Regions from separate parts of the Clostridium sp. MSTE9 genome, predicted to be linked through region 2. Evidence: riboswitches for the same ligand, from Rfam matches in the RefSeq annotation. Region 2 holds a riboswitch; the other holds the start of a gene.
The links. Region 2 has a riboswitch for fluoride ahead of HMPREF1141_RS01295 (cation-transporting P-type ATPase). Riboswitches for the same ligand answer to the same signal wherever they lie in the genome.

Region 1 (4,197 bases), on a different contig from region 2:
CGGAAGGATCCTGGCGGGTGTTTTACAGGACGGACATCCCTTTCCCGGTGGTTCTGAGGAGATCATTGTATCGTCCTATCAGAGTACGGCAGATTTTTTTAGCGGAAACACGGTGATCGGCTGTGTGATTACCAACGCAAAGCTGGAAAAGGCACAGGCTAAAAAACTGGCGTCCGTCAGCCACAATGGAATTGCAAGAGCCGTTCGTCCCGCTCACTCCGTTTTTGACGGCGATACCCTGTTTACCCTGTGTTCGGGTGAAGTAGCGGCCAATTTTGATGCAGTCGGAATTCTGTCCGCCTATGCCGTAGAGCAGGCAATTCTGCAGGCCGTGAAGAAGGCGGCATCTCTCGGCGGGTATCCATCCTATCAGGATGTTTTCGTAAAATCTTACTAACAAAAATGCAAAGCACCCCAACACAAGCTGTTGGGGTGCTTTGCTATGCTCATGCAGCCGCGCCTGCATTTTGGGGACAGCATCTTGCGTCTTTTAACGGGCAATCTCCTTTCCAGCCAATGAAAAATCTCTTTCTCAATGCAAAATAATCCTCGTGAAACAATCTCAACAAATTTTTCATCTAAATAAAACATGCCCCCAATCGCTATTTTGTCTGCGATTGGGGGCGTTTTAGTATGTTGTTTTTCAGGTTTGCCGTCAGCATGGGCAATGCAGGGGTTAAAATGCTTTTGCAAGCGCATAGCCGCATACATACCCGATGATGCCGATAAGCAGGGAACTGAAAATGTAAAGAAAAGCGTTTCGTTCTCTTTTATCAAATAGCTGGAAGCCCTCATACATAAAGGTGGAGAAGGTGGTGTATGCGCCAAGAAAACCGTCTCCCAGCAAAACGTAGGTCTGTGCCGGGAGCTCGGAGCCCGTCAGCACACCAAGCAGGAACGCACCGGTTATGTTGATGATAAAGGTTCCAAGCGGGAATCGAGTGTCGGCCTTCTGCAGAATAAACCGTCCCAATTCAAATCTGCAGAGCCCGCCCAAAAGTCCGCCGATCGCGATCAGAGCAATCTCCAACTAATCCACCTCATTTTCGTTGTAATGGAAAGCAGATTCTTCGTCGCTTTCCTTGTTTTGCAGCAGCCTCACTCCCAGCGCCCGGGCGGCTGTAACTCCTAAATAAACAGCTCCCAGTCCGAGTGCGGCGCTTACGATCAGGTAAGAAATCGCAGAGGTATATTCTCCCTGAAACAGCAGTGTGGAGGCTTCCTTGCACATGGTGGAAAAGGTGGTATACGCTCCCATCAAACCGGTCGTCAGGCCAAGGCGAACGTCGGGATCAAATTTCCGGATTTCAAGGCCGATGGTCAGGATGAAGGCGATCAAAAAAGAGCCTGTGATGTTGATAAACAGTGTGTTGAGCGGAAGAGTTTCGTGATAGCCGGAGATTTGGATCTTTTCGATCAGGTATCTTGCAATAGCGCCGACGATCGATCCGCAGGAAAGGAAAATATATTTTCTCATTCATTGATTCCTTTGTGAAAGACTTTGTTATACCGGAAGATGCTGTCTTCGATCACCGCAATGGCATTTTTTACATCATCGATTTCTTTGATTACGGTTTTCTTTCCCTCGAGTTCTTTGTAAACGGAAAAGAAATGCGACATCTCACTGAAAATGTGCTGCGGCAGTTCCTGAATCGACTGGAATGTATTGTAGTTCGGGTCGCCGCTTGGAACAGCAATGATCTTTTCGTCACGCTCGTTGCCGTCGACCATATGAATCACGCCAATGGGATGGCATGGGATCAGAGACAGTGGTTCAAAGGATTCGTCGCTCAGGATCAGAACATCCAGCGGATCTCCGTCTTCCGCCAGAGTGCGGGGGATAAATCCGTAATTCGCCGGGTAATGTGTGGAAGTATACAGAACGCGATCCAAAATAATCAGTCCAGTTTCTTTGTCGAGTTCATATTTGAGCTTTGAGCCCTTCGGAATCTCAACTACGGCGTGAAACCGTGTGCTTGTAATTCTTTCCGGATGAATGTCATGCCAAATATTCATTAGTATCCTCCTTTTGATAAACAAAAAAAGCCGATGCTTCTGCCAGCGCAGAAGTCATCAGCTAAATAAGCAGTTTCGGCAATGCCGCGGGAGAACTTCATTCCCAGAAAAATTGATAATGTGACAAAATGTATTATAGCATGCTCCAAACGGATTTTCAATAGCGATTTAAAAAAAGTGATTCCTCCCAAATCGGCGCTTTTGGATTGCACAGAAAATCTGTTCAGGATTCGGCTGTAAGGTCACTGATAAAGGCCTGCAGGCTCTTTAAAAGCGGGCCGAGCTTTTCGGGCGTAAGGCCTGCCGTGCAGATCATCTGCTCCGGAATCAAGGCTGCCTTGGCTTTTAAGGCACGCCCGTCTTCTGTCAGGCGAATGCGCACGCTCCGCTCATCGTCGTCGCTGCGGATTCGTTCAATATACGAAAGCGACTCCAGCTTTTTGAGCAGCGGTGTCAAGGTGCCTGAATCAAGTGTCAGGCGATTTCCCAAATCCTTTACGGAAATGTCGTCCTTCTCCCACAGCGCCATCATGGTAATATAGCCGGTGTAGGTCAAATGAAGCGGTTCCAAGAGCGGTTTGTATCTGCGGATGATCTCTTTCGAGCTGACATAAAGGGCGAAACAAAGCTGGTTATCCAGCTTTAAAATTTCATCGGTGTTGTTCATAGAGTTCCCCTCTCTTATCTATCGTACAATTAAATAGTATCAAATTTATTTGAGAAGGTCAAGAAAAACACTTGACGTTTTTAAATTGATTGTGTAAAATTAAATAGCAAACAACTGATAGAAAGGAGCTCATCAAAATGAGTATCTATGATTTTAGTATGCTGGACATGAAAAAACAGCCGGTGCCGCTTTCTCAATATCAAGACAAGGTGCTGCTAATTGTGAATACCGCAACCGGGTGCGGATTTACCCCGCAGTATGAGGGACTGGAAAACTTATATCAAAAGTACCGTGACCGCGGATTCGAGATTCTCGATTTCCCGTGCAATCAGTTCGGCCATCAGGCGCCGGGCAGCGAAGAGGAGATTCAGAGCTTCTGTCAGCTCACTTATCATGTTACCTTTCCTCAGTTCGCGAAAATTGAGGTCAACGGCCCGAACGAGTCCCCGCTGTATACGTATTTAAAATCTCAGCAAAAGGGTGTTCTGGGTTCCAATATCAAATGGAATTTTACAAAGTTTCTGGTAGACAGAAACGGCAATGTGATTTCTCGCTATGCGCCGTCGGACAAACCGGAAAATCTGGAGGCAGATATTCTCGCCCTGCTCTGAAACCGCCTGCGGGCGGATATCATAACTCCTGTTTCACAAATCAAATAGGGTACCGGGTGGCTTCTAGAAACCACCCGGTACCCTTTGTTTGTGTTGATGCAGCCGTTATTCTCTTTGCAGCACAATGGCGATCATATTCAGGTATTTTCCACCCCCGGCTTCCCATGTTCTGCGGTCGCCCCGCGCATATTCGTTGTCGCAGCGGAGCCAGTCTGCCCAAACTTCCTCGTTGCTTTCCATTTCATGAATAGAGAGCACCCTTACGCCTTTGGTCTTGCCGATCCGCTCCGTCCAATACGCAATGTCATGAATGGTGTCAAGCTGCTCCGGCGTCCAGGAGAGCAACAGTTCCGGCGGAAGCTGATCGTGGCAGTCCCGCTTCATACCGGGAATGGCAATATAGACATAGCCGCCGTGTTTTACATATGGGAGCAGGCGTTTTCCCAGATATTCCGGATCGTGCCCAAAGTAGTGGTAGGAGTCTATACTGACAATGGCGTCAAAGAATTCTTCCGCAAAGGGAAGAGTGTTGGCGTCGGCGTGCAGCGGGATGATCTGCTGTGCCGTGAGCCCCATCTGGTCGAAAAAGCGTTTGTTATCGGTCGGATTACTCCATAAGTCCGCCGCAAACACACGGAATCCATACTCCTTTACCAGAAATACGGAGGTAAGGCCCTGCCCGCAGCCCAAATCCATTACCAGATCACCCGGAGCAAGCGAGTGCTGCAGCAGCAATTCCTCCAGCAGCTTGATGGGATTTGGCCCCATTATTTTTTCACGCACAAGCTGTGGGTGATACCGGTTGCTTTTTCTGTATTCCATTTTAGAATCCTCCCTTGCGCTTATCGTTTTGCCGAATGAATTTGCGGCCATTTTTCATTCCGCCGACCGTCTCAAACATGG
Region 2 (4,197 bases):
AGGCCATGCTGATGGGCAAGCTTCTCCACAATGTCCAGATACTGCGCCTTGTCCGGTAGCATAAAGCGCACGGAAAGACCGAAGCGGTCTGCCAGAGAAAGGCTTTCCTGAATCGTGTCGACGCGATGAATTTCATCACCCTCGCGGTCTGAGAAGGTTTCCCGCAGCAGATGCCGCCGGTTGGAGGTGGCATAGATCAGCGTGTTTTCCGGTCGGGCAGCCAGACCGCCTTCCAGTACCGCTTTCAGGGCGGCATAAGTATCGTCCTGCCGGGAGAAAGAGAGATCGTCGATAAACACGATAAACTTCATCGGCAGCCCCGCCAAAATTTCTACCAGATCGGGGAAATGGGGGATTTCCGCTTTCGGCATTTCGATCAGGCGCAGCGACGGAAATTCATGCAGCAAGGCTTTTACGGTAGAAGATTTTCCCGTACCGCGGTCGCCGTACAGCAGGCAGTTGTTGGCCGGCAGACCCTGCACAAAGGAGCTCGTATTTTCCAATACCATTCCTCGCTGCAGTTCATAGCCTTTCAAATCCTTTAACAGGATCGGATCGGGGTGCTGAACGGGGGACAACATCCCATTTCTCCAGATGAACGCCCGGTTGCGCGCAAACCGGCCACAGCCGTTCTGTGCGTAAAAGGCTTTCAGCTGTGTCAGACAGGCCCGTGGCTCTTGCTGCAGTTGCGCGATAACCTGTCCGTTTTCCCAGCAGGGAAGGTCCAGCTCCGCAGCCTGCGGAAAGGCGCTTCCGGCCAGTATTTCCTGCGGAGTGATCGCAGACAGCTCCGTTAAAATTTTCAGATCACGCAGCGCCGCCGCTTCTATCAGAGAAGAAACCTCTTTTCCAGATGCCGCGGCAACTGAAAATGCGTTTTCATCGTACAAAACGGGCTCAGTCAAAGCCTGCGCAAAGTTTGTGTCGGCATTTTTTTGCCCGAGCAAAGCGATCAGATTTCCCCAGGCCGTTAAAAACGTCTCAGGCTGATTCGCCTGTGAAGCATTCAGCAGACGAAAAAACGCCTCCGGCACGCTTCTTTCCAAGATGCCTCTGTATACAGAAAGTGAGGCCATTTTCCATGCAGCCTCCTGAATTTGATTCACAATTGTTGCCCCTTTCCTGAGATTCAATGCTATTGTACCGTTCCTGTCACTTTAAGTCAATAAAAGTGCTTGACTTTTGCGGACATTCTCTATAAAATAAATAGGCATGGACAGCAAGTGCTTTTTTTGCTTGACGCCGGGCATCAATGGAAGCGTATCGAAGTGGTCATAACGGGCCTGACTCGAAACGGGCGAAGGCAAATCCGTGACCGAATTCCGGAAAAGCCCGTGTTTCCAAGGTTTCCGAGCCGCAAAACTCAGGAATCCATAGCTCTATTCTAACACGTTTCTAACGCCTGTGCCACCCTGAAAAACGGGGTAAAATTGAATATGGAGAGGTACCCAAGTGGTCGAAGGGTCCGCACTCGAAATCAAAACCGTTTTTCGAATGCCTCTGCTCGGAAAGCCTTGATATTACAGGGTTTTTCGGGGTTTCACAATTTCATTTTTTCTTCGTTCTCCCCATCCGTTCTCCCCATTTTCTGAGGTGAGTTGGATGTTGAGATAAATCTTGGAGAGTTGTCCGAGTGGTCGATGGTGCAGCACTCGAAATGCTGTGTCCCGCAAGGGACCTAGGGTTCGAATCCCTAACTCTCCGCCAAAGTAAAGGACTGGCAGATGCCGGTCCTTTTTTTCTGTGCGCCAGGGATTCGAACCCTGAAAAAGCAGCGAAAGAGTGACGAGGGAGGGAAACGGTGGAAAAATGGCTTTAGGCGGTCGGTTAAATTAGCTAATCATTTCAATAGAAGATCTACCATCATTTCTCTCAGCCAAACTGTTTATGGAATATCATAAGCTTTTTTGTCAGGATAATGTAACTGTCTTTTAAAATCTTTATTGCATTTTAGCCGTGATTGTATCGTAAGAGAACCAAGCTGGATTGAAGGAGCAGACCTGAGAGGAAAAGAATTCTTGCCCATAATTGGGGTACTTCGATCATTCCTGATTCTGTTTGATAAAAAGTAATCAGGAAATCTTGACAGTAAATTTAGAAGTGTTATACTGATGACACGATAGGGTTGCTTCCACTGCGAAAAACAAGAAAAATGTGATATGCTGCTCAACCCATTCAGCAATGTAGCGTAGAACAGAAGTACCGATCAATTGAATATTCAAAGTGATGAGGCTCACTTGAATTGCTGAAAAGCTGATGGCTTCTACCTTAAGGTAGAACCATCGGCTTTTTTATTTTTTTTTTTATGGAAACAAACAGGAGTGGAGATTTGATGAACATTATACAGGTGCTGATTTATGGAATTCCACAAGGGAATGACAGAATTTCTGCTGATTTCAAATGACGCGTACTTTTCGGCAAATACAGATTTCTTACAGAAGTGATTTGTGCGATTTGCAAAAAGGAAACCAATAACGATATAAGTAAGCGGCCACATAACGGAAGGGAAAGAGATGATATGAAGGGCAACCCTGTAACGATAATGAAAAATGGAAAATGGATCAATGTCGATGAAGACGATTTATGTCATGATGACATCGTGGCCGTTCAGGCCGGAGACATCGTTCCCGCCGATCTGCAGCTCATTGAAACAGCCGGATTAGAGGTCGATGAATTCGATTTGACCGGCGAGCTCTCTCCTGTTTTGAAAAAGGCGCAGGACAACACAATGCTCTACAGAGGCAGCAAAATCATAAAAGGTTCGGGCAGCGGTATTGTGGTTGCAACCGGAGAGCAAACAGAATATGGGCAGATTGCCAAACAATTGTGGGGGCAAAGTGAAACCTTTCAGATCCGCTTTTTTAAAAAGAAATACTTGATTCTGGTCATTTTGCTTCTGCCTGCGTTTGTTATTCAGGCAGCACGCGTGCCAAACCTGGCCGTCCTGACCGTGCTTTATCTGTTTTGGGCTGCTGTTATTGTTCTTTTGCAAAACGATGCGCTTTTCCGGCATTGGCTTATTTCTGATGAAATAGAGAAATGCGGGCGTTATCAAATCCAGATTCGAGACACGGCTTGTTTGAGTCACTCCATCATGTTGACGTTGTCTGCTTTGATAAAACAGGGGTTTTAACGACACGGCAAATGGATGTCAAAAACATCTACTGTGAAGGGGATCAGTCCATCGGCGCGGAGCGCTCCACCGGTGATAGGCTGCTGCATTTGATTGATATTGCATGTGCTTTATGCAATGACGTTCTGTTTCTTGAAAAGCTGGAACAGGCAAACGCAATTGACAAAGCATTGATTTCCTTTGCTGAGAAAAACGGTATGGATGTAAAGAACTTATTGCTGCAAAGCAAACGCATCTATGATAAACCGTTTGATTCTGAAAACCGATGGATGGCGTGCGGTTATAAACTGAAAGATTTAGGGGTGTGCTATTTTGCCAAAGGAGACCCGGATGTCATTCTCAATATGTGTGACACCCAATGGTTGCCGTCAGACGGAACAAGGGGCGCGGATTCTAATTTTCGGCTTCTGAATAACCGCATGATTCGTTCCATCAATCAATGGGGAAATACCTCGATCGCGCTCGCATATGCATCCGGCTCAGCCGATGTTCTTCCTCAAAAATATACTTTCCTCTGTCTGTTAGTGCTGGAAAATTCATTGGAGCATGGAACGATTGAAACCATCCGAAGAATCACTGACAAGGGAATCAGAAGCATCATGCTGACCGGTGACAGAGCCGAAACCGCCGTAAACATTGCAAGAGAATGTGGGATGACGGAAAATCCGGGCGATTACCTGACCGGAAATGCGATTGACAGAATGGCATTCGCAGAGATAGCGAGGCAATCCGATGGTTGCTCCGTATTTGCAAGATTGCTGCCTTCTCAAAAAGGGATTATTATCCGGCTGATTCAGCAGAAGGGCCATCACGTAGCCATGATCGGAGACGGCCCTAATGATGGAGTCGCATTGAAAGTTGCGGATGTCGGGATATCCTTTGCAAAGAACAGCTCCCCAATTGCGAGGAGGCTGTCTAAAATACTGATAAACGAATTACCCGATTTGCTGAGACTGATGGAAGAGGCCTGCAGGATCAAACGGACCAATCTGATTTTAAAATGGATTCGGATTCTGATGGTGATAATGATCCTGTTGGGCCTATACCTTCGGGCTGTCAGTTTG

Region 1: another riboswitch for fluoride. It lies ahead of HMPREF1141_RS03200 (inorganic diphosphatase); the one in region 2 lies ahead of HMPREF1141_RS01295 (cation-transporting P-type ATPase).

The regions. Positions count from the first base shown of each region.
Region 1 covers NZ_AKFU01000014.1:10,581-14,777, forward strand. Annotated here, with positions in the region: gene HMPREF1141_RS03185 (P1 family peptidase) at 1-397, shown strand, start outside; gene crcB (fluoride efflux transporter CrcB) at 677-1,030, opposite strand; gene crcB (fluoride efflux transporter CrcB) at 1,031-1,477, opposite strand; gene HMPREF1141_RS03200 (inorganic diphosphatase) at 1,474-2,016, opposite strand; fluoride riboswitch at 2,058-2,130, opposite strand; gene HMPREF1141_RS03205 (MarR family transcriptional regulator) at 2,240-2,683, opposite strand; gene HMPREF1141_RS03210 (glutathione peroxidase) at 2,821-3,294, shown strand; gene HMPREF1141_RS03215 (methyltransferase domain-containing protein) at 3,400-4,116, opposite strand; gene rsgA (ribosome small subunit-dependent GTPase A) at 4,118-4,197, opposite strand, start outside.
Region 2 covers NZ_AKFU01000006.1:18,408-22,604, reverse strand. Annotated here, with positions in the region: gene HMPREF1141_RS01305 (ATP-binding protein) at 1-1,106, opposite strand, end outside; tRNA gene HMPREF1141_RS01300 (tRNA-Ser) at 1,620-1,707, shown strand; fluoride riboswitch at 2,214-2,273, shown strand; gene HMPREF1141_RS01295 (cation-transporting P-type ATPase) at 2,519-3,133, shown strand; gene HMPREF1141_RS01290 (HAD family hydrolase) at 3,145-4,197, shown strand, end outside.